3 regions of the Periweissella cryptocerci genome follow, and region 3 is predicted to be linked to each of the others. Evidence: predicted binding sites of a transcription regulator. Region 3 holds the regulator's gene; each other region holds the start of a gene.
What was found. The regulator CtsR, encoded in region 3, represses protease genes until heat stress. The targets are predictions, from matches to a motif close to TTGGTCAAAAAAGGTCAAANA.
Positions count from the first base shown of each region.

Region 1: a site for CtsR is predicted at 3,143-3,163, ahead of EQG49_RS02820 (Bax inhibitor-1/YccA family protein). Genes of this name have one in related genera too.
Region 2: a site for CtsR is predicted at 6,854-6,874, ahead of EQG49_RS09295 (ATP-dependent Clp protease ATP-binding subunit). Genes of this name have one in related genera too.

Region 1 is NZ_CP037940.1:583,062-593,781, reverse strand. Features, by position in the region: gene EQG49_RS02840 (thioredoxin family protein) at 1-138, shown strand, start outside; gene ytpR (YtpR family tRNA-binding protein) at 234-872, shown strand; gene EQG49_RS02830 (hypothetical protein) at 997-1,518, shown strand; gene murC (UDP-N-acetylmuramate--L-alanine ligase) at 1,659-2,975, shown strand; gene EQG49_RS02820 (Bax inhibitor-1/YccA family protein) at 3,204-3,926, shown strand; gene EQG49_RS02815 (TerC family protein) at 4,220-4,969, opposite strand; rRNA gene EQG49_RS02810 (16S ribosomal RNA) at 5,788-7,313, shown strand; tRNA gene EQG49_RS02805 (tRNA-Ile) at 7,408-7,481, shown strand; tRNA gene EQG49_RS02800 (tRNA-Ala) at 7,488-7,560, shown strand; rRNA gene EQG49_RS02795 (23S ribosomal RNA) at 7,773-10,653, shown strand.
Region 2 is NZ_CP037940.1:2,135,359-2,146,078, reverse strand. Features, by position in the region: gene EQG49_RS09330 (DUF1797 family protein) at 133-378, opposite strand; gene EQG49_RS09325 (lysylphosphatidylglycerol synthase transmembrane domain-containing protein) at 375-1,445, opposite strand; gene EQG49_RS09320 (glycosyltransferase) at 1,463-2,680, opposite strand; gene ptsP (phosphoenolpyruvate--protein phosphotransferase) at 3,080-4,804, opposite strand; gene EQG49_RS09310 (phosphocarrier protein HPr) at 4,804-5,070, opposite strand; gene EQG49_RS09305 (hypothetical protein) at 5,495-5,677, opposite strand; gene EQG49_RS09300 (outer membrane protein assembly factor BamD) at 5,680-6,420, opposite strand; gene EQG49_RS09295 (ATP-dependent Clp protease ATP-binding subunit) at 6,940-9,177, shown strand; gene EQG49_RS09290 (aggregation-promoting factor C-terminal-like domain-containing protein) at 9,796-10,269, shown strand.
Region 3 is NZ_CP037940.1:1,305,701-1,316,420, forward strand. Features, by position in the region: gene EQG49_RS05990 (ATP-dependent Clp protease ATP-binding subunit) at 386-2,872, opposite strand; gene EQG49_RS05995 (CtsR family transcriptional regulator) at 2,901-3,368, opposite strand; tRNA gene EQG49_RS06000 (tRNA-Arg) at 3,801-3,874, opposite strand; tRNA gene EQG49_RS06005 (tRNA-Gly) at 3,954-4,025, opposite strand; tRNA gene EQG49_RS06010 (tRNA-Thr) at 4,070-4,142, opposite strand; tRNA gene EQG49_RS06015 (tRNA-Pro) at 4,207-4,280, opposite strand; tRNA gene EQG49_RS06020 (tRNA-Arg) at 4,306-4,379, opposite strand; tRNA gene EQG49_RS06025 (tRNA-Gly) at 4,411-4,482, opposite strand; tRNA gene EQG49_RS06030 (tRNA-Thr) at 4,521-4,593, opposite strand; tRNA gene EQG49_RS06035 (tRNA-Leu) at 4,610-4,691, opposite strand; gene serS (serine--tRNA ligase) at 5,294-6,571, opposite strand; gene EQG49_RS06045 (deoxynucleoside kinase) at 6,587-7,228, opposite strand; gene EQG49_RS06050 (amino acid permease) at 7,498-9,003, opposite strand; lysine riboswitch at 9,121-9,305, opposite strand; gene EQG49_RS06055 (sortase domain-containing protein) at 9,596-10,309, opposite strand; gene EQG49_RS06060 (hypothetical protein) at 10,625-10,720, opposite strand, start outside.

The DNA of each region.
Region 1 (10,720 bases), 720 kb from region 3:
TGTGTTGAACTAGACGTCTTTGGTATTCCGAGTTTTATGGCTTTTGAAAATGGTGTCGAAACTGGGCGCTTCGTAAACAAAGACCGTAAAACCAAAGTTGAAGTAGAAAAATTCATTAATAGTTTGGTAGTTGCGTAATTATTTTTGCTAAATCTGCCAATATGGTTGAAAACCGACGAGTCACCCTCTAAACTAAGAGAGTGACTTTTATAATAGATAGGAAATAAATAATTATGTTAATTGCAAGTTATAACCCTACGCATGTTGGGGATACTTTAATTGTCTTGACTGCACCCGATGCAGTAAACCAAGCGCACGAAGCAAAAACCAATATTACTCGTATTTTTGATACCGCAACCGGTACAACGACGGGCTACAATTTCTTGAAGATTAGTGAACTGCTTGATTTAGCAGGAGTGAACGGTTCAGTTGAATTGTCTGACGAACAAGTTGCGAAGCTGAATGCGGCGTTGGTGGCTGCTGGATTTGAAGGCGAATTAGTCGCTGATCATGATCCAAAGTTTGTTGTTGCATACGTAGAAAGTACTGAACCACATGCCGATTCTGATCACTTACAAGTGACGAAAACGCAAATTGGTGAAGGTGACTATCTACAAATCGTTTCTGGTTCACCTAATATGAAAGCTGGTATCAAGGTTGTTGTCGCTAAAGTGGGCGCAATGATGCCAAGCGGCTTGATTATTTGGCCGGGAGCGTTGCGTGGCGTTGAATCAAACGGCATGATTGTTTCTGGTCGCGAACTCCGCTTACCAAATGCACCACAAGTACCTGGCGCAATGATCTTGCCTGACGATTTCCAAGCAGTTGGTGCAGCGTTTGATTTTGAAAAAGCGCAAGGATTATTCGCCTAAGGTGCCTACTTTCACATAATTGTGCTAATATAAAAGGAGTAGCCTTAGGGTTGCTCTTTTTTGACGCGGAGATAAAAACGTCAACGTGAATTGAAAATAATATAAAAAGAAAAGATGGCAGATTATGGCAGACGATTATAAAACACCTGCTTATTATCAGGAGCATAAAAACGACCCTAGCATCCCGGATTTGCGCAATTCGATTAATTCGCAAGTCACAAATCCGATTCGCAAAGAGTGGCACCCAGCTTTCACTGAAAAGTATGAGCGACCAATTCGTTATATGCGTAAAAATCCAGCAGGCGAAGATTACGGGCAACAAATAGCTGAACTACGCAAGTCAGTTGATAGTTACTTCATTTTTACGTATACAGATGAGGCGGCTGACGAATTGTTTGAAAAGCGCGACGCTCAAGTGCATACGACATTGTTACAACCACAATCAACCACGTCCGGAATCAAACCAGAAGTGTTGGCACCAAAAAAAGACAAGCAACCAAGTTTGTTTGATGCCGATTTTGCGGTCAATAATAAAGTTGACGAAAAAGATAAACGCAAGGGTGGACTTGGACACTCGCTTTCGTCGATTATCGATGAAGAAAAATCTGCAATTAAGCCCGTGCGTTATTTTGAAGACGATAAATAATTGTCTTGTGTAATGCGTGTCGTGCAATTATGAATTGTGATACAGTGAAATAATAGTAAGCGCTTGGGTATGAAACTACTACCATGTTTGTATCTGGCGAATAAGTGAATACAGGGAAAATACGAAGGAGATTTTTAGGAATTATGGCAGAAACAAAGTACTATTTCATCGGAATTAAAGGTTCGGGGATGGCATCATTAGCACTAATCTTGCATGATCAAGGGTATGAGGTTGCGGGATCAGATATTACCCAATATACGTTTACCCAAACGCCACTTGAAGCTGCGGGCATTAAGATGTACCCATTTGACGCGGCCAATTTGCACGAAGGTTGGACGATTGTGCGCGGTAACTCATTTGAAGATGACCAAGTTGAAGTTGCACAAGCAATTGCGATGGGTTTGGATATTAAGACATACCCAGAAGTTGTGGAACAACTTGTTAATGAAACAACTTCAATTGGGGTTGCTGGTGCGCACGGGAAGACGTCAACAACTGGTCTTTTGGCCCACGTGTTGGGTGGTGTTGAACCAACAGCTTATTTAATTGGTGATGGTACTGGTAAGGGAATTAAGGATGCGCGATTCTTTACGTTTGAAATGGACGAATACCGTCGTCACTTTGAAGACTATACCCCAGATTATGCCATTATGACGAATATTGATTTTGATCACCCTGATTATTTTACTGGGATTGATGATGTTCGCTCTGCATTCCAAGATGTGGCGAACAAGGTGAAAAAGGGAATCTTTGCATGGGGGGATGATGCCCAACTCCGGATGTTGAAGACTGATGTACCAATGTACTTCTATGGCACAAGTACCGATGATGACTTCCGAGCAACTAATATTGAGCGTTCACCAGAAGGCGCGAAGTTTGATGTTTACTATCATGATGAATTTCTTGGCAATTTTGCAACGCCATTATTTGGTGAACACGGTGTCTTGAACTCATTGGCAGTAATTGCAGTCAGTTACTTTGAGAAACTTGATTTGGACTTGGTAAAGCAGGAATTACTTTCATTTACAGGGGTGAAGCGCCGTTTCGCCGAAACTAAGCTAAGTGATGATATTGTGTTGGTTGACGATTATGCGCACCACCCAACTGAAATCAAGGCAACGATTGATGCTGCACGTCAAAAGTATCCAAACCGTGAAGTTGTCGCTATTTTCCAACCACACACATTCTCGCGGACACAAGCATACCAAGATGATTATGTCGATATTTTGGACAAAGCGGACAAAGTCTATTTGACTGAAATCTTTACTTCAGCGCGTGAAACAACTGGTGCAATTAGCTCTGCTGATTTAGGCGCGCGCATGAATAAATTCCAAGGAATTTTACATGAAGACAGCATGGATCAACTGCTCGATTTACACAATGCTGTTTTGGTGTTCATGGGTGCTGGTGATTTACAAAAATACGAAGAAAAATATAAACAATTGTTGAATGCCTAACTGAAGGTAATCAACAATCGGGAGTGGAAGGTAATGTGTTCACCCCACAGTAGGCTCGATTTTATCTTCTAGGTAGAATCGGGTCTTTTGCTGTATTCAGCACTTTTTTATTGGCGTTGAAATTTGAAAAAAATGTGAACTTCGGTTAAAATGTTGAGATTGATGTTATAATCAACATTGGTCAGAGGAAAGACTAACGAAATTAGTTTGAGGAGGAAATTTTACAAAATGAATAATAATGATAATGTAAGCTACTATGAAGGTAGTGGACAGCAAAATGTGGTTAGCGAGGTCGGCTTGGCTAAGTTTTTCGCAAAAATGTACCGTTATATGTCGATGGCGTTGCTAGTATCAGCAATAACTGCTTGGTCAACGGCCAATGTGTTTACTGGGTTGATGCAAGCAATTAGCACAAATCGTTTGTTCTTCTACGGTTTGATTATCGTTGAATTTGCTTTGGTATTAGCTGTGAACTCAAAAGGAATCCGTGGTGTGGCTTCGGCATTACCAATGTTAATTTTGTTCTCAATTGTTAATGGTGTGTTGTTGTCATCCATCTTTGTTATCTATTCTGGTGCATCAATCATTGGTGCTTTCGTCGGAACGGCTGCAATCTTTATCAGCATGTCCGTTTGGGGGATGGTTACTAAGAAGAGCATGACAAAATTAGGGAGCCACTTATTTGGTGCCTTGATTGGTCTGATTGTAGCTTCAGTTGTAAATATGTTTCTTGGCAATGGTGCTGTAGGCTTGTTCTTGTCATGGGCTTCAGTAATTATCTTCACGTTGTTGTCAGCGTATGATACAAACAAGATGAAGCAAATTTACATGCAAAATGGTAACTCAGCCAACATGACCGGGTTAGCAGTGTTCGGTGCCTTGAGTTTATACCTTGATTTTATTAACATCTTCTTAAGCCTGTTACGAATCTTTGGTGGCGGACGCGATTAAATGGAAGTATGTAACTAATATGTAGAAGAATCGTTCAAACGAGCGGTTCTTTTTTTGTGCGCTAGATTGAAAACTATGAAGTAACCATGCTAAGTATTGCGGACAGAAGTATAGGGGGGATAATCTCAGCAAAAGGGCGCGGGGAAAAGCGTGTTTTTGTGCAAAGTACCTGGATTCGCTTGTCCCAACCGGAAATGTTTCAAAGTGCGTTAATAAGCCTGAATTCTACCTTTTGATAAATTAAAGGGGAAATCAGGCTTGTTAACGGGAGTTGTGTTCTATTTTTTAGTGGGTTATTTATCGCGTAATCGATGAATTAAGAGTGTTACACCGACAACTACAAGAATTAGTAAAGCAAACCATCCGGCCGAAAGTTCGAGACCGATTGCGGGAATTTCAAGAAACATCTTAATGGCAATGATTGCAATCAAGATATATGCCATAGGTTCAAGTTCGGGCACAAAAACCATGACTTTCATGATGACTTCGGCAATGAAGCGGACGGCCAGGATCCCAACAATTCCACCAATTAGTACGATGACAGGGTTAGGTGAAATTGCAACGCTTGCTAAAACTGAATCAACAGAAAAAAGTAGATTAATTACTTCTAGTTCTAACGCCACGCGCCAAACTTTTGGTGATGCATTTTGCTTAGAATGTGGAATATCAGCGCTAGTTATGTCATCTTTAGTGCCTTGAGCATGATTGGATTTCCAAAAGTATTCCAGGCTTAAATAAATCAAGTAAATTGCACCAGCTACTTTAATTTGCCAGAAGCCAACGATGTAAGCTGCAATGATTACCACAAGCATTCGAAAAATAAAAGCACTCCAGATGCCGGCAAATAATGCTTTTTCACGGTCTTTTTCGTTAGTGAGGACCGACGTTTTAGCAGCGAGTACCACAGCATTATCTACTGATAGTAAACATTCTAAGATTACGATTGAAATAATTACTAGCCAGCCGTTACCAGTTAGGATGGCTTGGTGCCAGTTAGCCCCATCAAAGAATGGGGCAATTAGTTGATGTAACCAAGTTAGCATAGTTCCTCCTGTTATTTCACGAAAAAGGATACCCGGGTGGATCCTTATGATAGTGTTATTAGTTGCTTTTATGATAGCACATATCCCGGAATGACCGTTCCAAGATGTGTACTACCATAGGAAACCAAGTCAGATAATCACTTGTAAGAATAAGTAGAAAGCGATTCGAACAAAATGACAAATTCATATAATGTAAGATTGTGTCCGTAGAATGTTTTACATATTAGAAGCTGTTGAGGTGAACACAACTAGAAAGGGTTAATAGACAGTGGTAATTTACTATTACCGAAAAGTAGCGCACATGTTTATTGAACCCTGCGAAACGCAAGCATAACAATCTGCTTGATTAGTTATAGTGTAAGCAGAGCTGTTGTAGGATGAAGATGGTATGAAAAACAATAATAATTAATGCTTGCATTTTAAAAATGAATTAGGTAATATTAAATAGTTGTCAAAAGGACAACAACTTATATTAGTTCAACAATTTAAAAAAGTTGTTGACGTGCAAACGATAAATTGCTAATATATAAAAGTTGTCAATTTGGTACGAGATGTATCTGATAACAAACAAATTAATTTAAATTAGTTGTTGACTTTCATAAGTCAAACGAGTAATATAAATAAACGTTGCTGCTACTTATGCAGCACGGTAGATCTTTGAAAACTGAATAAAGTTTTGACAATCAAATGATGTAAGGGTCTTAGATTTTGAATCTAAGATGTACAGATTTGCAAAAGTCAATTTCGCAAATAAATTGAATCAATTACCTCCCCGGTAATTGATTCAGGATAACAAAAGAGTCATCAAGACTCAATTTTAAATTGAGAGTTTGATCCTGGCTCAGGATGAACGCTGGCGGCGTGCCTAATACATGCAAGTCGAACGGACTGTGGTGATTATGATTGAAGAGCTTGCTCGGAGAGATTAATCACAATGCAGTCAGTGGCGAACGGGTGAGTAACACGTGGGAAACCTACCTCTTAGCAGGGGATAACATTTGGAAACAGATGCTAATACCGTATAACAATTAGAACCGCATGGTTCAAGTTTAAAAGATGGTTCTGCTATCACTAAGAGATGAATACGTAGCCGAGTGAGAGACTGATCGGCCACATTGGGACTGAGACACGGCCCAAACTCCTACGGGAGGCCAGCAGTAGGAATCTTCCACAATGGGACGAAGTCTGATGGAGCAACGCCGCGTGTTGTGATGAAGGCTTTCGGGTCGTAAAACACTGTTATAAGAGAAGAACGTCAGTGAGAGTAACTGTTCATTGAGTGACGGTATCTTATCAGAAAGGGACGGCTAAATACGTGCCAGCAGCCGCGGTAATACGTATGTCCCAAGCGTTATCCGGATTTATTGGGCGTAAAGCGAGCGCAGGCGGTTATTTAAGTCTGATGTGAAAGCCTACGGCTCAACCGTAGAATTGCATCGGAAACTGGATAACTTGAGTGCAGTAGAGGAGAGTGGAACTCCATGTGTAGCGGTGAAATGCGTAGATATATGGAAGAACACCAGTGGCGAAGGCGGCTCTCTGGACTGTAACTGACGCTGAGGCTCGAAAGTGTGGGTAGCAAACGGGATTAGATACCCCGGTAGTCCACACCGTAAACGATGAATGCTAGTTGTTAGAGGGTTTCCGCCCTTTAGTGACGCAGCTAACGCATTAAGCATTCCGCCTGGGGAGTACGACCGCAAGGTTGAAACTCAAAGGAATTGACGGGGGCCCGCACAAGCGGTGGAGCATGTGGTTTAATTCGAAGCAACGCGAAGAACCTTACCAGGTCTTGACATCCCTTGACACTCCTAGAGATAGGACGTTCCCTTCGGGGACAAGGTGACAGGTGGTGCATGGTTGTCGTCAGCTCGTGTCGTGAGATGTTGGGTTAAGTCCCGCAACGAGCGCAACCCTTATTACTAGTTGCCAGCATTAAGTTGGGCACTCTAGTGAGACTGCCGGTGACAAACCGGAGGAAGGTGGGGATTGACGTTCAAATCATCATGCCCCTTATGACCTGGGCTACACACGTGCTACATGGATGGTACAACGAGTCGCAAAGTCGCGAGGCTAAGCTAATCTCTTAAAGCCATTCTCAGTTCGGATTGTAGTCTGCAACTCGACTACATGAAGTCGGAATCGCTAGTAATCGCGGATCAGCACGCCGCGGTGAATACGTTCCCGGGCCTTGTACACACCGCCCGTCACACCATGAGAGTTTGTAACACCCAAAGTCGGTGGGGTAACCTTCGGGAGCCAGCCGCCTAAGGTGGGATAGATGATTAGGGTGAAGTCGTAACAAGGTAGCCGTAGGAGAACCTGCGGCTGGATCACCTCCTTTCTAAGGATAATACGGAAACTTACACATTTGTCAAAACTTTATTTAGTTTTGAGAGGTTTACTTCTCAATATTAATTGGATTTACCCAATTCCATGGGCCTATAGCTCAGCTGGTTAGAGCGCACGCCTGATAAGCGTGAGGTCGATGGTTCGAGTCCATTTAGGCCCATATCATGGGGAATTAGCTCAGATGGGAGAGCACCTGCTTTGCAAGCAGGGGGTCAGCGGTTCGATCCCGCTATTCTCCATTGCAACCTTCGGGTTGTAGTGTAAAACTTGTTCTTTGAAAACTGAATATTATCATTTAAATTAATTAATCAATTCAATTTTTAATATTTATATTATTAAATTGAGCCGAGAACATCGCGTTTTTTTGAGTTTTAAAACAATAGTTTTATCTCGCTTTAAAGGTCAACTAACAAGTTGACCGCTCAAAAATTAACCGTATCGAAAGATACTAGGTTAAGTTAATAAGGGCGCATGGTGGATGCCTTGGCACTAGGAGCCGATGAGGACGGGACTAACACCGATATGCTTCGGGGAGCTGTAAGTAAGCTTTGATCCGGAGATTTCCGAATGGGGAAACCCAATTACGTGAGTAATTATCACCTGCTGAATATATAGGCAGGATGAAGGTAGACGTTGTGAACTGAAACATCTCATTAGCAACAGGAATAGAAAGAAAAATCGATTCCGGTAGTAGCGGCGAGCGAAATCGGAAGAGCCCAAACCTAGAAGCTTGCTTTTAGGGGTTGTAGGACAGAACATTGGAGTTACCAAGTTATAACATAGATGAATCAACTGGGAAGTTGAGCTAGAGAGGGTGATAGCCCCGTAATCGAAATGTTATAGCCTCCGTTCTGGATCCTGAGTACGGCGGAGCACGTGAAATTCCGTCGGAATCCGCGGGGACCATCCCGCAAGGCTAAATACTCCCTAGTGACCGATAGTGAACCAGTACCGTGAGGGAAAGGTGAAAAGCACCCCGGAAGGGGAGTGAAATAGTTCCTGAAACCATGTGCTTACAATAAGTTAGAGCCGTTTAATGGGTGATAGCGTGCCTTTGTTAGATGACCGGCGAGTTACGATAACATGCAAGGTTAAGTGGAAAGACCGGAGCCGTAGCGAAAGCGAGTCTGAAATGGGGCGAATATAGTATGTTGTTTGTAGACCCGAAACCAGGTGACCTACCATGTGCAGGATGAAGGTGCGGTAAAACGCACTGGAAGGTCCGAACCCGTGTCTGTTGAAAAAGGCTGGGGATGACGTGTGGTAGCGGTGAAATTCCAAACGAACTTGGAGATAGCTGGTTCTCTCCGAAATAGCTTTAGGGCTAGCCTCGGAATTAGAATCACGGAGGTAGAGCACTGTTTGGACTAGGGGCCCATCTCGGGTTACCAAATTCAGATAAACTCCGAATGCCGTTGATTTATGTCCGGGAGTCAGACGATGAGTGATAAGATCCACCGTCGAAAAAGGGGAACAGCCCAGACCGCCAGTTAAGGTCCCTAAATATATGTTTAAAGTGGAAAAAGGATGTGGAGTTGCATAGGAACAACTAAGGATGTTGGCTCAGAAGCAGCCACATTTAAAAGAGTGCGTAAATAGCTCACTAGTCGAGTGATTCTGCGCCGAAAATGTACCGGGGCTAAACATATTACCGAAACTGCGGTGCCACGTAAGTGGCGCGATAGGAGAGCGTTCTAAGGGCAATGAGCTAGACCGTGAGGACTGGTGGAGCGGCTTAGAAGTGAGATGCCGGTATGAGTTAGCGAAAGACCAGGTGAAGAATCCTGTCCACCGAATGACTAAGGTTTCCTGGGAAGGCTCGTCCTCCAGGGTTTAGTCGGGACCTAAGGCGAGGCCGAGAGGCGTAGTCGATGGATAACAGGTTGATATTCCTGTACCAGGTGTATTTGTTTGAACAATGGAGGGACGCAGAAGGATAATGATGCGCACTGTGGAATATGTGCGTAAATCGTAAGTCTTGATAAGAGTCAAATGCTTTATCTTCAAGGAACAAGCGATGATGAGGACGAAATTTAGTAGGGAAGTTCATTGATTTCACGCTGCCGAGAAAGCTTCTAGTTAGAATAACATTTGCCCGTACCGCAACGACCACAGGTAGTCGAGGAGAGAATCCTAAGGTGTGCGAGAGAACTCTCGTTAAGGAACTCGGCAAATGACCCCGTAACTTCGGGGAGAAGGTGCTGACCGCAAAGGTCAGCCGCAGTGAATAGGCCCAGGCGACTGTTTATCAAAACACAGGTTTCTGCAAATCGTAGATGACGTATATGACGCCTGCCGGAGGTAAAGGAATGGCTAGCTTCGGCGAAGGTTCAGATTGAAGCCCCAGTAAACGGCGGCCGTAACTATACGGTCCTAAGGTAGCGAAATTCTTGTCGGTAAGTCCGACCCGCACGAAAGGCGTAACGATCTGGGCACTGTCTTCAACGAGAGACTTGTGAAGATGCGGTTTTACCCGCGACAGGACGGAAAGACCCCATGGAGCTTTACTGTAGCTTGATATTGAGTGTTTGTGCAGCTTGTACAGGATAGGTAGGAGCCGTAGAAATCGGGACGCTAGTTTCGATTGAGGCGTTGGTGGGATACTACCCTCGCTGTATGACCACTCTAAACTCACAACCACTATCGTGGTGAAGACAGTGTCTGGCAGGCAGTTTGACTGGGCGGTCGCCTCCTAAAAAGGTAACGGAGGCGCCCAAAAGGTTCCCTCAGAATGTTGGAAAATCATTCGTAGAGTTGTAAAGGCATAAGGGAGCTTGGACTGTGAGACTGACTAGTCGAGCAGGTACGAAAGTAGGGCTTAGTGATCCGGTGGTTCCGCATGGAAGGGCCATCGCTCAACGGATAAAAGCTACCCTGGGGATAACAGGCTTATCTCCCCCAAGAGTCCACATCGACGGGGAGGTTTGGCACCTCGATGTCGGCTCATCGCATCCTGGGGCTGTAGTCGGTCCCAAGGGTTGGGCTGTTCGCCCATTAAAGCGGTACGCGAGCTGGGTTCAGAACGTCGTGAGACAGTTCGGTCCCTATCCGTCGCGGGCGCAGGAAATTTGAGAGGAGCTGTCCTTAGTACGAGAGGACGGGATGGACATACCTCTGGTGTACCAGTTGTTCCGCCAGAGCATCCGCTGGGTAGCTATGTATGATGAGATAAACGCTGAAAGCATCTAAGTGTGAAACTCGCCTCGAGATGAGAATTCCCCATTTCTTTATGAAAGTAAGACCTCCAAGATGATGAGGTAGATAGGTTAGAAGTGGAAGGTGCAGTGATGCATGGAGCGGACTAATACTAATCCGGTCGAGGACTTAACCACGAAGTGGGTGTCCGTAAGGTTAATTAATAAATGATAGTATCAGTTTTTGAGAGACGAAGTTATTAAT
Region 2 (10,720 bases), 830 kb from region 3:
TATCGTAATAAAAAAAGCACAATCTCACCTTATCCGAAATAAGGTAGAAATCATGCCATTTGCCGTGAGCCAAAAGCATTCTGCTTGTTACTGGTAAACCTAGATACTATTTAACCTTTTGTTCCACGCTTTTTAAAATATCGTTTGGAAATCGTGTAGTTGATCGTATACTTCGATTGCCGCTAAATCCAAATTATCAAATTCAAAATGCCGATTAGCAAATAACTCGTCGACCTCAAACAAATTGGTTAGTTGATTGAATGTCACTGTACACACAGCAACTCCAAAAGCATCGAAATTCCGAATTTGCGTATCGCTGTTACGGTCATGGCGCATCGCTTTTAACCGTTCGATGATTTGTTGCAAATTCTGTTTCATTCTAAATCCTTCTTTCGCCGTAAACTCCAGTTGTGTTTGGTTTTTACTTTATCCGCTTTAGTATTGAATGCAATCATTCCCGCAAACATCCCAAAGTAGTACGTTAAAAACCGCCATAACAGCATCGCCAAAACTAAATCAGATGAAGATGCAATGAAACTACTGAATAAGGCCGAAAAACTGACTTCCGCACCACCTGAACCACCAGGGATTGGGAACAGCGAAATGACCATGACAATCAACACATGCAAGGCCGTGATCAAAAAGTAATTAATGTGGTCATATCCCAATGCAAGTAAGATAAAGAACGGGATTGAATAGTAAAACATTAATTGAACAAATGTCAGCCCTAGCCCCTTCAACATCAAAGGCCAGTCACGACTCATTCGTAAACTTTCTTCATGGAAACTCAACAGGCGTTCATCAGCCCACTCCGTCAACCGCGCATGTCGTTCTAAACGTTTTTCTTTGCCGCCAAAACCAAACCATTTAACAAAGTTCAACGCCAACGCAACCAAGCGCTTCGTTAGGCCGTACCAATACATCACCAAGATTAAACCAATAATCACAGCAAAGTGAATGGCAAATCCAAATACCATCAAATACTTCATAATGTGGACTTTATCAGCCATAAAATGGGAGCCATAAATCAGTGCCATGAAGAAATTTAGGACAATTACAAACTGGTACACGATAAACTTCATCAATAGTACGGCACTGGCATACCCTGGTTCTACACCGGCTTGCATCATCGCAACCAATTGAAACGGTTGCCCTCCACTCGCAAAAGGCGTGATTCCGTTCCCGAGTTGTTCAACCAGTGGGATTCGCACTGCATTACGGAACGTGAATCCTTCAACACGATTACCGACAAATACTTTCACAATAATTGCTTCGATTAATAAATACAACACAATACAAAGTAGTGCTAGCAATAACCAACCAAGCTTAATTGTAACAATATCATGTAACATATCTTCTAGATTAACATTGCGCATTGAAAAGGCGAAAATTCCGACACCAATCAATAGCATCAGGACTAGCACAATCCGATTTTTTCTATTCATTTTTTCTTATTACCCCGCTACTCATGCCAACGCTTGAACGGGTTACTGATTGTGCCAAAAAGGGAATCACCAGTTTGTTCTTCATTTGCATTGTAATCATTGATAACTGTTTGATAAAAATCCAGCATCTCGTTACCAAAGTGTTCTGCACTAACTTCTTCAATCTTAATATCACGCTTTGTAACATCACCCACTGCTGCAGTTTTGTTTAAGTATGTTGTGAGTGCTTCACCTAAGTCTTCTACTGTATTCAAACTAATCCCAATGCTCGGATCACTAATTAACCACTCGACATATGGACTGTCCATGACAACGATTGGTGTATGTTGGACTAGCGCTTCCAAATAGGTTAATCCTTGCGATTCAGAATCTGATGAAGAAACAAACACGTCGGCCATCGCGTAATACTTAGGGACTTCACTGTGATCAATCATTCCAGTAAAGATGATACTTTTTTCCAAGTGCAAATCCGTCACGCGTTTTTCTAAGCTTTCACGGGCCGGACCATCTCCAGCAATCAATAATTTGGCTGCTGGAATCGTGTCAACAATTTTACTGAATGCATTAATGGTATCTTCAATATTCTTTTCAAATGCTAAGCGTCCTAACGAAAGTGCCACCGGAGTATCGGTTTCAAAGCCAAACTGTGTCCGCAGTTGGGCGACATCTTCAGTAGTCACCTCAGAATGTACATTCACCCCTGTCGGAATTACACGGACCGGCGCGGTCACCCCATACTCAAGCATTGTATCTAAGACCAGTTGGGATGGTGCGACCACCCCTTCCATATTTTTTAAATAATTACGAATAGCGGTTTTCACCGTTCCAGGCTTAATTAACTTACCATTGGCCACGTAGTGTAAATAATCTTGATACATAGTGTGGTATGTATGAATTGCTGGAATCTTCAAGGTGAAAGCGACAAACTTCCCAATCATCCCCATCGAAAATTCAGTTTGCGTATGCACGATGTCTAAATCGAGTTCCTTAGCAATCTGAACAGCGTGTAAAGCACCACTATATGCTAAACGGCGATCAGGAAAACCGGTAAACGGAAAACTAGGAAAACGGAAAATATTTCTTTCATAGACATTTTTGGCAACTTTTGGATCAGTTGAGGTAAAGATATATACTTGATGCCCTTGAGCTTCCAGTGTTTCACGCAACGTTAAAATTGACGTCGCAACACCACTCACTTGGGGATAGTATGTATCTGTAAATAAACCAATGTTCATCCGAAGTTCCTCCTTGTCTCTTTTACTTTATTGTACGCCGATATTTTGACGTAACATTGAATTATTCTAACACAAAATCTGACTTTGTAATAATTTTGACATACAAAATCATATCACACTTAGCTAGTGGCGACCATGGATATTAGGTAAATGTAATATGTGATTTTCCCCACTTCCTAATAGTGCGTGCGCAATATCCTTTGCTGTCATACTGAGTCTCTTATATTAGCCACTATACGGCACTTCGGTTTGTTTCTCTAGTACCCGCGTTAATATGTAGGATGAATGTTCCACATCAAAAACAAAATCATTTTAGACAATCTACATAACTATCGTACAGTGTAAAAATGGTCAAAAAAAGTGGATAACAAATTGTCATCCACCTTTGTTTTTACTATCTTACTTACCAGCAACAGTTGCTTCAACTAACGCCTTAACTTCATCGTTAGTTTCAAGGTCAATCGCCTTAAGGGCAAGTTCCTTAACTTCAGTAGTTGTAAGCTTCTTCATCAATGAACGAGCTTGCAAGATTGAAGTAGCACTCATTGAGAATTCGTCTAAACCAAGTCCCATGAGCAATGGCACGGCAATTGGATCACCACCCATTTCACCACATACGGCAACAAACTTACCTTCTTTGTGGGCGTTATCAATGGTCATCTTAATAAGACGCAAAATTGATGGGTTATATGGTTGGTAAAGGTATGAAACCTTTTCGTTACCACGATCGGCAGCCATTGTGTATTGAATCAAGTCATTAGAACCAATTGAGAAGAAATCAACTTCTTTAGCAAACTTATCTGAAAGCATTGCTGCTGCAGGGATTTCAATCATAATTCCGAGCTTGATACCATCGGCAACTTCTACGCCAGCCGCAATCAACTTAGACTTTTCGTCTTCGAAGATTTCCTTTGCTGCACGGAATTCAGGCAAAGTCGCAACCATTGGGAACATAATCCATAGCTTACCGTATGCTGATGCACGGAGCAATGCGCGAAGTTGGGTCCGGAACATTTCAGTCCGATCCAATGAAATCCGCAAAGCACGGTAACCCAAGAATGGGTTTTCTTCCTTAGGCAATGGCATGTAAGGAAGATCCTTATCACCACCAATGTCCATAGTACGAACGGTAACAGTCTTACCGTTCATACCTTCAAGGACAGCCTTGTAAGCTGCAAATTGGTCATCTTCAGTTGGCATTTCGGCAGAATCCATGTATAAGAATTCAGTCCGGTATAAACCAATTCCTTCAGCACCGTTTTCCAAAACACCATCAAGGTCTTTTGGTGTACCGATGTTAGCTGCAGTCATGAATTCAACACCATCAGCTGACAAAGTCTTTTCGTCTTTCAACTTAGCCCATTCAGCTTTTTGGTCAGCATATTCTGCACCCATTTTAGTGTAAGTAGCAATTTCGTCTTCAGTTGGGTCAATGATGAAATCACCATGTAAACCATCAACAATCACAACTGTGCCTTCTTCAATTTCTGAAGTTGCAACTTCAGAACCAACCACAGCTGGAATTTCCAAAGTACGGGCCATAATTGATGAGTGTGAAGTCCGACCACCCAAATCAGTAACAAATCCCTTAACAAATTTACGATCAAGTTGGGCAGTATCTGAAGGTGTTAAATCCTTTGATACAATCACAACTTCTTCGTCAATCAAAGCAGGGTTTGGCAAAGTTACACCAAGCAAGTGTGAAAGTACACGCTTCGTAACGTCGCGGATATCTGCTGCACGTTCTTGCATGTAGGTATTATCTGTCATTGCTTCAAACATGCCAATAAACATATCTGTAACTGACTTCAATGCCGTTTCAGCATTAACTTTGTCATTTTCAATTTGTTGTTCCATTGATGAAATCATTTCAGGATCTGAAAGGATTGTAATGTGTGCTTCGAAAACTTCAGCTTCTTCTGCGCCCAAGTTTTCAGCTGCTTTGGCTTTAATCTTAGTTAAATCATCAATAGATGCACGAAAGGCCGCATTTAAGCGGCCCTTTTCTGCATCAACATCAGTAATTGATTTGTTGTCAAAAGACAGATCAGGATCAACTAATTTATAAGCCTTAGCAATAGCAACACCATTGCTGGCTGCGATACCACTAAGTTTTTTAGTCATTATTCTGAAAGGCCTTCCTTTTTCATAGTGTCAACAATCGCTGCGATTGCATCAGCTTCGTCATCCCCAGTAGCTGAGATAGTAACGTCAGCTCCTTGGCCAACACCGAGTGACATAACACCCATGATTGACTTCAAGTTAACATCCTTACCTTCGTATGAAAGAGTGATGTCAGCACCGAACTTAGATGCGCTTTGCACCAAAAGGGTTGCTGGACGAGCGTGGATACCAGTTTCTGCTACAACGTGAAAGTTACGTGATTCCATAATATTAATTCTCCTTGTTTATGCACATTTTAGATAGGGGCGAAAACCCATCAGATGATGGTTCGCCAAACCTTATGAACTAATGATAACTAAAATGTAAACGTTTTACAAGGGGTTTTCTGTGCAAAATAGCCCATTTTGATTAATTTCACAGAATCTTCAAAAAGTTTATATACCAATAATGAAAAGGCTTTCAAGCACAACATCAACGCACCCTTTGCGATTACTGATATCGCAGTTCGTATTAGTACTAGACTAACCACACTTTTCAGTAAATCCATGCCAAGCATCGTTTCAAATGTGAATTATTTTGGTTACAAGTGTATTCCTCCACTATGCTCGCGATGGTGGACGGGAAGCTGCTTCATGAACTTCATAAAAAAATGGAGCGCGACAAATTCTGTCGCACTCCATTTCACTTTAATTAATTTGTTTCCAAGCGTGTATAAGTCACAACCCCGCCACGGGTGGCCTCACCACGAATTTGGTTTTGGTATGAATATCCTTGCCAAACTTTGTGGAAAGCTGGGAAGTCGGCATTGTTAACAACAAACTCAGTAATTTCACCGCTCCGTACTTGCTCGAGTAGTACTTCGTAATCAACCATAGTTATTTACCTGTATTAATAAAGTCTTGGACTACTTGGACCAATCCACCACTAGTTGGATCTGAAGCTTGCTTAATGAAGCCTTTGATATCTGAATCTGAGAAAGCCCCTGCTTGGATGCCGGCCTTATTCAAAGTAGCACGCGCTTGTTTGATTTCACTGTTAGTGATTTTGTTTCCCATTGAATCCTTGGTGTCATTACCACTCTTATCAGAACCAACGCCTTCATTTTCATCTTTTTTCGCTGATGAACTTGAGCTTGTAACAGTTGACGTTGCCACTGATGAACTAGTGGCACTTTCTGATGATGAGCTTGCAGCAGATGAGCTTTGTGCGATAGCCGCACTTGAACTACTTGCTGCTTGCTTATCTTTAATAGAAGAAATTTCGTTATTGGCGCGTTGAATCAAAGTATCTAAACCTTTGTTTGCGCCGGTAACTTGTTGGAAATATTGCGTTGCTGTGTCAAAATCTTTTGCTTTCATTGCCTTTTGACCAGCAACGAATGCTTTCGTTTGTGCTAAATAAGTTTGTGCTGCGTAATCATTTTTCTTCTTATCAAGTGCCGTTTGAAATTCTCGTTGCGCACTCTTGTATTCCCCATCGTTTACCGCTTGCTTACCAGCACTGATTGCTGAAGCATATGCGTCGTTACCCTTAGAGTCCTTTGAGAACAAGCCGCATCCGCTAACTACAACCGCCAGTAAAGCTAAAACCCCAATTGTTGCAAATACCTTTTTCATGAAATAGATTCCTCCGATTTATAATCTGGACTTTATTATACTAGATATTTTATTAATAAACAGTTAAATCTACCCACACACATGACCACACTGTTTCGATACGATGACAAGTGTTCTACATATAAGTGTTAGCCACAGTCATCACAAAATACTGGGCATATCAAAACATTAGTCCTCGATTCACATTTTCGCTGAATGAAGTAATCTACAACAATCTCCGGCATATTGTAAGCTTTAGTCAGATACTTCAATAGTATATGTAATTTTTATATGTCGCTTTTAAACTATTGAGGCATCAATCATGAATTATTAGTGCTAACCCACTTGCCTATTCATAGCACCGGTTCAGTCAATTAGCACTCTCAGTGATAAAGTGCTAAAAATTGAGTCAAAATGCTTGTTTTTCTTTTCTGAGTGAGTATACTAATAGTCGAAGGTCAAGAAAGGTCAGACAATTTGATCGAACTTTCGACCTTAAATAATACGTAGATAAACACTTTACGAAACGAGGTACAAACTATGCTATGTCAAAATTGTAAAAAGAACCAAGCGACCATTCACATGTCAATGAACATTAATGGTCAGGTAGTCGATTTGAACTTATGTCCTAATTGCTACCAACAATTGCAAAACGAAATGAAAAACGGGGGTAACTCAAATATGATGAACGATCCATTCGGCTTTAACTCAATCGATGATATTTTCCGCGCCATGAACGGTCAACAAGCACAACAAGGCGCACAACAACGTGGTAACCAACGGCCACAAATGCAACAAGGTAACGGTAACAACGGTGATGGCGATAGTTTATTAGCCGAATTTGGTTTGAACTTAACTGAAATGGCGCGCCAAGGTCACTTAGATCCCGTGATTGGCCGTGATAAAGAAATCGCCCGTGTGGTTGAAATTTTGAACCGCCGTACTAAGAACAACCCAGTCTTAATTGGTGAAGCCGGGGTTGGTAAAACCGCTGTTGTCGAAGGCTTGGCTCAAGCTATCGTTAGCGGTGATGTCCCAGAAAAACTACAAGACAAAGAAGTTTACCGACTTGATGTTGTTTCACTAGTTCAAGGTACTGGTGTCCGCGGTCAATTTGAAGAACGCATGCAAAAATTGATGGATGAAGTTTCAAAGAGTGAAAACATCATTCTGTTCATTGATGAAATTCACGAAATCATGGGCGCTGGGAATGCCGAAGGTGGTATGGATGCTGGGAACGTCTTAAAGCCAGCCCTTGCACGTGGCGAATTCCAACTTGTTGGGGCCACAACTTTGAACGAATACCGTCAAATCGAAAAGGATCCAGCTTTAGCTCGCCGGTTCCAACCAGTTACTGTCAATGAACCTTCGGAAGATGAAGCCCTCGCTATTTTAAAAGGGATTCAAAAGAAATATGAAGATTACCACAACGTGAAGTACACTGACGAAGCTATCGAAGCTGCCGTGAAATTGTCAGCTCGCTACATCCAAGACCGTTTCCTTCCTGATAAGGCAATTGACTTGCTTGATGAAGCTGGTTCACGCAAGAACTTAGGTTTAAAGGTTGCTGATCCTAAGGAATTACAAACGAAGATTAACTCAGCTGAAGCACAAAAACAAGCAGCCATCGAACGCGAAGATTTTGAAAAAGCTGGTTACTGGCGTGATCAAGTTGCCCAATTAGAACGTACTAAAAAGGACATCGAAGAAAACCCACAAGCGCCAAACGCTGACATCATTACTGACAAAGACATGGAAGCGATTGTTGAAGAAAAAACTGGGATTCCAGTTGGTGATTTGAAAGAATCAGAAGCTGGTCAATTACGTGACTTGGACAAGCACTTGGAAGAACACGTTATCGGCCAAGATGAAGCAGTTAACAAGGTTGCTCGTGCCATTCGTCGTAACCGGGTGGGCTTCAATAAATCTGGTCGTCCCATTGGCTCATTCTTATTCGTTGGTCCTACTGGGGTTGGTAAGACTGAAACTGCTAAGCAATTAGCGAAGGAACTCTTTGGCTCAGAAGATTCAATGATTCGTTTTGACATGTCAGAATACATGGAAAAGCACAGTGTTTCTAAGTTAATTGGTGCCCCTGCTGGTTACGTTGGTTACGAAGAAGCTGGTCAATTAACTGAACAAGTTCGTCGTCACCCATACTCATTAATTCTGTTGGATGAAATTGAAAAAGCACACCCTGATGTTATGCACATGTTCTTACAAGTCTTGGACGATGGTCGGATGACCGATGCTCAAGGTCACACCGTTTCATTCAAGGACACTGTGATTATCATGACTTCAAATGCCGGCTCCGGTGATGCAGAAGCTAAACTCGGATTTGGTGCTGAAGCTGATGGTACAACACACAGCATCATGGATAAATTAGGTAACTACTTCAAGCCAGAATTCTTGAACCGTTTCGACGACATCATTGAATTCAACAGCTTAAGCAAAGAAGACTTAAACTCAATCGTGCGTTTGATGTTAACTGATGTTAATGACATGATTGCTAGCCAAGACTTGCACCTAGATGTTACTGATGAAGTTGCTAATAAGTTAGTTGACTTGGGATATAACCCAGCGATGGGTGCCCGTCCACTCCGTCGTGTCATCCAAGAACAAATTGAAGACCGGGTTGCGGACTTCTACTTAGATAACGCTGACGTTCATGACTTGGAAGCAACATTAGTCGATGACGAAATCACAATTGCTGCTAAAACTGAAGCTAAACCAGTCGCAATCGCTGCTGGCACAGATTCAGACACAACTACAGAATAATAACTAGTTAAAAAAGTCACTGTTAATAACGGTGGCTTTTTTTATTGGTGCTATTTTCATAGAATTTATGAGCCATATACTACTGTGGCTCTATTCCGTCTGACGTGGAATTGAATAATATTGACCACTACGTGCCAGCAAATTAGTAATAATTCTCAAACTAGCGAAAAACAATCGTCGGGGCCGAAATACATTGAAAAACAGCTGAGCCGCTGAAATAAGGAGCAATATTAATCGATTAGCAATTCAGCAGTTGTTCAAAATTTATCATATGTAGAACAACACTAATCAAAATTGGTTTGTGAAATCGATATGTTATTGATATAGGATGTCGATTTTCTTGGTTAGCCACGTTTTCACCACGCTAGAATAAATAGCTCCACTACTGCTTGTCCGCACAGCGCTTTGCGGGCCACACCGAAACCACATTACTACGTCAGGCCATACTTATAACATTGTGAATTTACCATCACCACCCACTGACTGCTTCGCTTATGGCTAACAAAATTATAAGGTACCACCTACTATGTCACAGCGTTGCAACAATCGACGCAACATTTCAACATTCGATTAATCTTCTCGTCATCATTACCCTGTAGTATGAACTACATGATAAATATGACGAAGAAAATAAAATTAACTTTAATGATGGTCTTGGCGCTTTTTACTTTTGCTGGTTCAATTGCTAGCTACACGCCAACTAACGCAGCAGCTGCTACGACTCACAAAACAACTAAGTCTAAGAAAGCCCTAAAAAAAGCTAAATTGGCTAAGAAAGCCAAAAAGGCTAAAAAAGCAAAGAAGGCTAAGAAAGCTAAAAAACAAACTACGAAACAAATTGTTTACGGTTATGCCAAAAGCAAACACAAATGGGGTAAAACTCAACAAAAGTACCTCGGTAAAGTAATCAGCTACGAATCAGGTTGGAAGTTAAAAGCCCGGAATGGCCGTTACGTTGGGTTATTCCAAACAACGGGTGTCCGTGATTTATCAGCCAAAGGTCAAGCTAAGCACGGTACGAAGTACATCAAGGCACGTTATGGTACACCTAAAAAAGCATGGAACCATATTCAACGTCACGGTTGGTACTAAACTCACCGTCCTCGGAGTGGTTCAACAATCATTAAAAAAATTAAAAGCTCGTGAATCTAATTTGGTTCACGAGCTTTTATTGTCTATACTTAAGTATATGTATGTAAAATAATTGACTCTATTTATTCTAGCGTGGGATTCTCATGTCTATACTTTTGTTTAAAAATACTCACGTACCACGGAATATCCATTAAGCACTAGTTTGAGCACATCGCAAAATCAGCGATAACTGATTTGTTTGAATCTGCACCCCTACGACTTTTTTGCTAGTTTGAACATTATTACTAACTAACGGAGTGCCTGTAAATTGCTTCACACATATTTCCGCTGAGGATAAGATGAGGAGCCTTAGGAATTTATTCCTTAGACTCCCAGCTTGTCCGAGTTTGCCAAGACCGCACTTCGGCTTGGCAATGTGCTTCCAGCGTGGTGCGCCAAGCAATTTACCGGC
Region 3 (10,720 bases):
ATTGGTCACCTCATCTCAAATTTTTGCCCTACGTTTATGCCTTTTGAAATATTACAATTTGATTACAATTAGCCAAATTGCCTGTTTCAAGGCATAAAAAAGACAACTTGTGGATTTTTTCCGAAATACCACAGTTGTCCCAATATACAGGCAGCACGGACAATAGATCGCGCTTACCGTTTTTATTCGTAGTTTTTATACATGGTCTATACTACCGCAACCTTTAATTAATTGCAAGCATTTGTGCATAATCACTTGACAATCAGTTGAAAAAAGTTTATTTAGGAAACGAATCACAAAGATTCACTAGTTTCCAATGTGCATCAGATAGCCATTAAGTCATGAAAGCCAAACCCGCACTTGGATTTGGCTTTCATACTTATTATTAACCTTCGACTGTTTCCTTTTCAGGTTCAGCCTCTGGTTGCTTGGTAGTAATTGTAATTTTGCCTTGCTTGGCTCCGATTGTGACTACATCGCTCGTCGTAATCTTTCCTGACAAGAGCTCTTCACTCAAACGATCTTCGATTTCTGATTGAAGTGCCCGGCGAATTGGCCGTGCCCCATATTCAGGATCAAAGCCCGCACTCGCAACAACATCAATCGCAGCCGGTGTAATCTTAACTGCAATTCCTTGTTGGCGAATACGATTCAAGACGCCAGTTGCCATTAATTTCACAATTTCATGCAATTCTGGCTTCGTCAAACTGTGGAAGACAACAGTTTCGTCAATCCGGTTAATGAATTCTGGACGGAATTGTTCCTTCAGCGTTTCACGAATTGTACTTGCCATTGCATCGTAGTTATCACTCTTGTTAGTAGCACCAAAACCCATTGTCTTTTCATCACGTAAACGGGTTGCACCAAGGTTTGAAGTCATGATGATAACCGTGTTACGGAAATCAACCTTGCGTCCCTTTGCATCAGTCAAGAAACCATCATCAAAGACTTGCAAGAGCAAGTTAAAGATATCAGGGTGGGCTTTTTCAGCTTCATCCAAAAGAATTACTGAATAAGGCTTTTGACGAACTTTTTCGGTTAATTGGCCACCTTCTTCATAACCAACATAACCAGGTGCTGCCCCGACCAAACGACTTGCTGAGTATTTTTCCATGTATTCGGACATATCAATCCGAATCATGTTGTCTTCAGAACCAAACATTGCTTCAGCCAACGCCTTAGCTAACTCAGTCTTACCAACCCCAGTAGGTCCAAGAAACATAAATGTCCCGATTGGCCGTTGTGGATCCTTCAAACCAGAACGCGCCCGACGAATAGCTCGTGCGACCGCTGAAATTGCTTCTTCTTGACCTACAACTCGCTTGTGCAGAACATTTTCCAAATTAATCAAACGTTCTTGTTCGTTCTTTTCAAGTTGGGTCAATGGGACTCCAGTCCATTCTGAAACAACTTCAGCAATGTCTTCTGGCGTCACTTCAAGATCGTAACGTTCTGCGCCTTCTTCAGCATCCGCTGCTTCTGCCGCAATCATTTTATCAATCTTCTTTTTAAGCGTCATTTCCTTTTTACGGATATCAGCCGCTAATTCAAAGTTCAACGTTTCAATTGCTTGTTCTTTTTCTTCACGTAAAGCCGTTAACTTGGCTTCTTGCTTTGAAATTTTAGTTTGTGTTCCTGATTGGTCGATGCGTACTTTGGCACCCGCTTCATCCATCAAATCAATCGCCTTATCAGGTAAGAAACGGTCTGTGATATACCGTGCTGATAATTTAACCGCTTCTTCGACGGCCGCTACTTGAATTCCGACGTGGTGGTGTTGTTCATAACGTGACTTCAATCCCGTCAAAATCTTGATAGCTTCTTCTTCAGTTGGTTCATCAACTTGGACGGTTGCAAAACGTCGTTCCAAAGCTGAATCAGCTTCGATATACTTTTGGTATTCATCCAGCGTTGTTGCACCAATTGTTTGGAGTTCACCACGTGCCAAGGCTGGCTTCAAAATATTTGAGGCGTCAATCGCTCCTTCAGCACCACCAGCACCAATCAAAGTGTGTAATTCATCAATAAATAAGATGACGTTACCATCGTTGTAAATTTCGTCGATAATCTTCTTCAAGCGATCTTCAAACTCACCACGATACTTTGTACCAGCAACCAATGAACCCATATCAAGCATCATCAAACGCTTGCCAGCTAAATCAGCTGGAACTTCATTAGCGACAATCTTTTGTGCCAAACCTTCTGCAATCGCCGTCTTACCAACCCCTGGTTCACCAACCAAGACTGGGTTGTTCTTTGAACGACGGCTCAAAATTTGGATTACACGCTTAACTTCCTTAGCTCGGCCAACCACTGGATCCATGCGCCGTTCACGGGCAACTTGGGTTAAGTCACGTGCTAATCCGTCAAGGGTTGGGGTTCCCTTTGGTGCGTCCTTTTTCTTATCTTTACTCTTGCGTGGTGTTTCGGTTACACCAAGTTTCCGCAAGATAATACGCCGTGTTTCTTGGATATTTACATTCAATGCTACTAAAATCCGTGATGACAAAATACTTTCATTGCTCAAAAGGGCCAATAAAAGATGTTCAGTCCCAATTTTAGTTGCATTCATCAAAGTTGCTTCTTCACTAGCAGCTCGCAATACTTCTGCGGCCTTTGGTGAGTATGGTAAATACGCATCCTTATCGGTGTTTGTCATCGTGCCATAACCCGTGAAGCGTTCAATTTCTTCACGCACATCATCATCAGTGACATTAAATTGTTGTAATACTTTGTTTGCAATACCTTCTTTTTCAATCGCTAATGCCAATAGTAAATGTTCAGTCCCAACTGCTTGGTGTTTAAACACTTTCGCTTGTTCCTGAGCCAATACTAAGACATTTCGCGCACTTGGTGTATATTGATTATCCATTCACAACGCCTCGCTTTTTCTTTACTAATTAACTTTCAAACCGTAATCGATTTAAAATCCCAACTAAAATCCGTGCTCGAATCGTATTTTCAACTTGCGCATCATGCAAAGCTAACGTGTCCTTATCAATTGCCGATAAAATCAAGTTTGCTTCACGCGTCGTCAACATACCATCGTCAAACAGACTTTGAACCACCGCAAACGCATCATGTTGATTAATACTGGTGCCAATCGCTGTGATCAACACACGTAGCACCTCATCGGAAGCCAATAGATTAACCTTCGCAATCCGAATGTAACCACCACCACCACGCTTACTTTCAACTAAATAACCATTTTGAATCGTAAACCGCGTTTTAATAACATAGTTAATTTGGGATGGTACCACATGGAACTGCTCGGCAATTTCAGCCCGGCGAATTTCGACATGCTCGTGTTCACTTAAAATATTCTTCAAATACTGTTCAATCACATCAGAGATATTTTGTACATCCATTTTTACAATACCATCTCCTTCACAAATTCCTAACACCACAAACTTTCTCCACATTTTTACTTTGGTTGTTTCAACGCAATTTATTAATGTTTGTAATTATTTGTGGTTGTTGAGGGGCATTTTATTAGTCAAATGCCGATAGCTGCGTTAAAAAAACACAGTATATCGGGTTATTCCATGATAACTTATCAATTTGACTAATCCTGACTTATATTATGAAGAAATTCTAACCTAATTGCAAGATAAGACCTCTTTGTACCGAAATTCATTGTAAGTAACTACCATGTAACCACACATAACTTTTATTAAGAGCACATTATCCCCCGCATTGTGCCAAGATGCTTACAATAAGTAACCATTGTACGCCTAAAAAGCACAAAAGAAAACCGTATCTTCAAAATTAATGAAGACACGGTTTTCATGTTGATTAGATGCACCTAGCAGGAGTCGAACCTGCAACCTTCTGATTCGTAGTCAGACACTCTATCCAATTGCGCTATAGGTGCATTTTAAATTACCCGGAATTAGAGAAACAAATTACGCCAATCAGCGATTGTCATGCGAATTTGCGTACCGTATAAAAAAAGCGAAAGACGGGATTCGAACCCGCGACCCCCACCATGGCAAGGTGATGTTCTACCACTGAACTACTTTCGCATAAGATATATTTGATTATATACCAATTACCATAAACTGGCAAATGCCGACTAGAGGATTCGAACCTCCGACCCCATCATTACTAGTGATGTGCTCTGCCAACTGAGCTAAGTCGGCGTCCTAAAAATTGAGGACTAAGATTAATCAACGGTGGCAGCCACAGCGTCAACTAATCTTCATATCGGGAAGACAGGATTCGAACCTGCGACCCCCTGGTCCCAAACCAGGTGCTCTACCAAGCTGAGCTACTTCCCGAAACAATTACCATTTCTGATAACAATGCACCTAGCAGGAGTCGAACCTGCAACCTTCTGATTCGTAGTCAGACACTCTATCCAATTGCGCTATAGGTGCATTTAAATTTTAATCCTGATCAGGGAATAAAAGCGAAAGACGGGATTCGAACCCGCGACCCCCACCATGGCAAGGTGATGTTCTACCACTGAACTACTTTCGCATTCTTGATCTAATTGATCCGCGCCAAGTTGATTGGCATGCCGACTAGAGGATTCGAACCTCCGACCCCATCATTACTAGTGATGTGCTCTGCCAACTGAGCTAAGTCGGCGTTTCAATTAAACGGATGCGGATGACAGGAATCGAACCTGCACGCCCTAAGGCACTGGAACCTAAATCCAGCGCGTCTGCCAGTTCCGCCACATCCGCGTGTTTGTTAGAAACACGTATTGTCTCGTTGAAACAACTATTAAATAATACCTCGCAGAGCAACGCTCGTCAATAGAAAAGTCAAAAAAAATTCGTATTTTTTAAAAGAAATTGTGAAAATGCCTATTTAACAACGTTTCACTCGATAAATTAATTTCCAAATTAACGCAACAGCTAAAACATCTAGCCTTCATTATAGCAATTGCTACGCATAACAACGGTATATTACTTCCCATTTGCTATCACACTAGTTGCGTTAGCTAAACATAAATGAGCCCTAGATAAGGCTATAATCGTGTTAGTGTCCCCATAGTCGGATATTATGCTTAACTAGCGGAGTGCCTAAAGAACCAGACCGGAGTGCCGTGTTGGTCCAAGTGATGGGCACCATCATTTGGAGCCAAGGAAAGATGAGGACTCTTTGGGCTTTAGCCCTTAGAGTCCCAGCTTGTCTGAGTTTGCCAAGACCGAACTTTGGCTTGGCAATGCGCTTCCTACACGGCACGTAGGTCTGGTTCTGTGGCACGCAGCGGCATTCATCCACACATAAAAAAGCCCCTACATAACAACATGTAGAGACCTCTCTATAGTATTTGTCTTAATTAAACTTCAGGCACAATTTTGTCAGCACCGAAGTATGGACGGAGTGCTTCTGGAATAATGACCGTACCGTCTGCTTGTTGGAAGTTTTCCAAAATTGCAGCCACAGTCCGACCAACGGCCAAACCTGATCCATTCAAAGTGTGTACGAATTCAAGTTTACCTTCATCGTTACGGAATTGGATGTGCGCACGCCGCGCTTGGAAGTCTTCTGTATTTGATACTGAAGAAATTTCACGGTAAACATCTTGTGAAGGCATCCAAACTTCCAAATCATATGTCTTAGCAGCTGAGAAACCCATGTCCCCAGTTGATAAATTAATTACGTGGTATGGCAAGCCGAGCTTTTGGAGGATGTTTTCAGCGTTAAGCGTCATCTTTTCCAATTCATCGTATGAAGTTTCTGGCTTAACGTACTTAACCATTTCAACCTTGTTAAATTGATGTAAACGAATCAAACCACGCGTATCACGACCAGCTGAACCGGCTTCTTGACGGAATGATGGTGAAACTGCCGTGAAGTATACTGGCAACTTTTCATCAGGAATCACTTCGTCGCGGTAGTAGTTCGTCAATGGTACTTCGGCGGTTGGAATCATGGTCATCCCCTCGTCAGTTCCCACTTTGTAAGCATCTTCTTCAAACTTAGGATATTGACCAGTTCCATACATTGAATCGTAGTTAACCATGTATGGTGTCAACATTTCCTTGTAGCCTTCTTTTTGGTGTTCGTCCAACATGAAGTTGTAAACGGCACGTTCCAAGCGGGCACCTTGACCGACATAGTACAAGAAACGAGCGCCAGCAACCTTGGCACCACGTTCAAAGTCCAAGATTCCTAAGTCTTCACCAATTGTCCAGTGAGCTTTTGGTTCAAAGTCAAAGGTTGGAATGACACCGTCTTTGCGAATTTCAACATTGGCTTCTTCATCTGGTCCAACTGGAATACCTTCATTTGGCATGTTAGGCAAACGTGAAGCTTCGTCTTTGATAGCTGCTTCAATTTCAATCAATTCAGCATCGATTTCTTTAATGCGAGCACCGACTTGTTGCATTTCAGCAATGGCATCGGCAGCATCTTCCTTGTTGCGCTTAGCTTGAGCAATCTTTTCAGATACCGTGTTCCGCAAAGCCTTCAATTTTTCAGTTTCTTGAATCATTTCGCGACGCTTAGCATCATTAGCTACTAATTCATCAATCTTAGCAGGTGCAACGCCCCGTGTTGCTAACCGTTCTTTAACGTGTTCCGTTTCTGTCCGGATTAATTTCATATCCAACATACAAGTTTACCTCGCTTACTTATTTAAGCCTAATTCGGCAATTTTTTCATCAATTTCAGCTAATACTTTTTGGGCGACGTTTTCATCAGCCACAAAATCATACTTATCACCATCAATCATCATCTTTGGTGACCGGTCATAGTTAGCATACCACTCGTTATAACGGCTGGTAAGTTCTTTATAGTATTCATACAAGCTTGGATCAGTTTCGATTTGTTCAAAGTCACGTCCGCGCATCGCAATGCGTTTTAGCATCGTTTCAAATGACACATTAATATGAATCAACAAGCCAGGATCTTTGGTTGCAGCGCCGTTCAATTGTTCCATCATGTTTTCCAATAATGATTGGTGGATATCAACTTCAGTATCGGTTGCCCGACCCAAATCCGCGTTCAACTTAAATAACAATGCATCTTCAAAAATCGAGCGATCTAAGACGTTCAATTCATTGTTTTGAGCTTCGTGAATATAGTCCAAACGTTTATTCATGAAGTACACTTGCAATAAGAAACCGTATTTCTTTGGATCGGCATAGAACATTTTCAAAATTTCATTGTCATCTACCGTTTCATAAAAAGCTTTCGTACCTAAATGGTCGGCCAATAACTTAGTTAAAGTTGACTTGCCGGCACCAATCGTCCCTGATAAAACAATCATCACTTACTCCTCGTATTCCATATAAGACTACATTCCCTCGGCTGCCCAAATGTGCTATGTATTCAGCAAACTTACACACTCAAACAGTTCCGCGGATTCCCAAAATTCATATTGTCTATATTAGCAGATTTTTAAGCACTTTTGTGAACCAATCGCCTAGAAAAACACGGTAATTCATAAATGTTGCTTTTTATTCGCGACAGACCCACCCGCAATGTCACTGCCATACAAAAAGAGAGCTACAACAATCGTAGCTCCCTGAATTTTATTTATTTTTCAATATCTGACTGACTACCGGGTTCTTCGTACTTTTCACCCTTAGTTGATTTCGTTAAGTCAACATCCTGCAACGGAATCATGTGCGTCTTGTGTCGAATCTTATAGTACAAGAACAAGATGACGAACAGTGGCACACTCATGTAAGTAATCAAAATTGCTTGCCAATCTAACGCAGCAAATGAATGCAAATCTTGACCAACAATAACCAAAATTGAAACAACCAATGCTAACAACGGTCCAAATGGGAACCAAGTGGCTTTGTAGACCAATTCTTTAAGAGAGTGACCTTGCTTAATGAATGCCCGGCGGAAACGGTAGTGTGAAAGCGCAATTCCGACCCAAGCCAAGAAACCAGTTAAACCGGAAGCAGCCACTAAGTACATGTATGCTTTTGGTCCCACAATACTTGTTAAGAACGTCAACAAACCAATTACCGTTGTCCCAACCAATGCTGCAAATGGAATTCCGTGACGGTTCGCCTTACCAAAAATCTTAGGTGCCATCCCTTCACGCGCCATCACGAATAACATCCGCGTTGATGCGTACATCCCCGAGTTAGCCGATGAAATAACTGACGTTAAGATAACAGCATTCATTACTGAAGCGGCGGCAGCAAACCCAGCTTGCTTGAAGACCAAGGCAAATGGTGAAACCGCAACGTGTTCAGTACTTGAACGTAACAAATCAGGGTTCTTAAAGTTAATAATTGCTGCAATAACAAAAATTGAAAGAATATAGAATAACAAAATCCGCCAGAACACTTGCTTAATCGCTGCAGGCACTGACTTTTCAGGTGTTTCTGATTCACCAGCAGTAATCCCAATCAATTCAGTTCCTTGGAATGAATATCCCGCAACCACGAAGACTGCTAGAATTGCTGGAATTCCACCAACGAAACCACCTTTATGGTCAGCCGTCAAGTTGGCCATTACGTCAATGTGGTTACCCATGATACCAAAGATTGTCAACAAACCAACGGCCAAGAAAATAATAACCGTGACAACTTTAATAATTGACATCCAAAATTCAGTTTCACCAAATGACTTAACTGACAAAGCATTAATTCCAAAGATTAACGCTAATGCAATTGCGGACCAAATCCACTGGGGACTGTTTGGCAGCCAATACTCCATGACGACCCCAACGGTAGCTGCATCAACAGCTAAAGTTATCGCCCAGTTAAACCAATAGTTCCAACCAACTGCAAATCCAAACGCGGGATCAACGAATTTAGTCGCATAGGCCGCAAATGAACCCGTTAATGGCATGTAGGTCGCCATTTCACCAAGCGAGGTCATCAAGAAGTACACCATGATACCAATTGCGATATACGCTGTAATCGCACCAAGTGGCCCTGCTTGTGAAATTGCGGAACCAGAAGCGACAAACAACCCTGTTCCGATACTACCACCTAAAGCGATCATTGAAATATGGCGCGTCTTCAGTTGACGCTTCATACCACCATTATTTTGTTCTACACCTGAATTTTCCGACATTAATTCTCTCTCCTTATAATTGCATTTTCGAAAGACCGTCAAATTAACTAAATAAAAACGGTCCCCTTGCCTAACTTGTGCGTTAGCCAAAAGGACCGATAAATTTATCTAGTCATTTCGTCGATAAGCACCCCGCAGCCGACATTTTTTGCTGCGACAGTCCGTCATTTCTTGAACAACGGCCCAGCAATCCAGTAAACGGTACTGAATTCCTTCGGCAACCTTCCCTTTCAACTAGCCTCAACGGATTCCGTCAATCCTTAGCTAACCTACTTTTGTTGGTCGCAACCTCTTTCTCTAATTAAATTTTTCAACTTTCTCATCCTATCACGTAACCACATTTTTTTCAACATGGCAATACACATTTATGCATCTATTCAATTCGCTAAAAGAACTGTTATATCAACCTTTTATAGTACCTGGCACCTTTGATACTTTATGTCTTTAACAAATCTCCCAAAACGACGTTGCTGTCAGTTTTATCGGCATACGTGAAGCTACCCACAAAAAAAGGCCCAAGATATAATTTACCGTCATATCTTAGACCTTTCAATAATTAATATTACTTCGACTTTATTAGTCGTTACAAAACTTACTTAGCGTAAACAATCCGGTTGATTGTTTCAGTGATGCAAGTTTGCAATGTAATGCGTTCACCTGGTGCGGTAAAGATTGTGCTTTCTTCATTCTTACGCGTGGTAACATCTAAGCAGCAATCATAAACATCCATGATTTTAGTAACGTGGTAAGTCCGTGTGTGACCTTGTGCGTCGGTTACTGTTACTGGGTCGCCTTTGCGTAGTGACATAACTGGAGTGAATACCCCAGGATTGTGTCCGATAAAGTGACTTGTTTGGTTGTCAGTCGTTGAACCATCACCATACCAAACGCCAACTTCATGAGCAGGAGCGGCTTTGGCACCATGATCTAGTTCCCAAGGAATTGTGTGGCCGGCCACAGTAATTGTACATTTAGTTCTTTTCTTAGCGGCTTTTGCCTTATGTTTTTTAGTTATTTTTTTTGCATGCTTTTTGGCCTTGGCCTTAGTCACGTGTTTCTTAGCTTTTGTGACATGCTTTTTAGCCTTGTTTGCAAGCTTTTTGGCTTTGTGCTGTGCTTTAGCTTTTTTACCGCCAGTCACAGGTAAGCCGGGATTGGTTGTTTTAGCTGTGACTTGTTTTTCAGCAGCCGTAACTATGTTTGTATTTTGTGCGCTCGTTTGGTGTACTCCAAAGTTTAGTAAGAACCCGAAGCTCGCCAATAAACCAATAGTAATTAGGGGAATGATCAATATACGTTTCTTCATTTTGCTGTCCTTCTTAGTAACTGAAATTTTTTTCTAATAGATTGCTTAAGCAACGTAATAAAATATAGCACCATCTTAAAAAAAAATGTTGTTCTGTGAACTTTCTGTGAAGAATTTGCACTTTTTCATAGAAAACTAATCGCTAGAGCCCTAAATGTCCGCACTAAATCACAAAAAACCGATACCTAGTTAATGACTAAATATCGGGACTATACGTGTTTTTTCTTGATAGGAATACCACAAAAATCTGAAACAAATAAATCAAAAGCGAAAATAGTTAAGCATACAATTGCATTTTTTAATTTGAGTCATTACTTATTCTCCATCAAGTACTTTAGTAATATGTGTAACTGTATATTTGGGCAATATATAATTAAAGCCTCGTGTATTTTCAAAAATAAAAACTCCGAA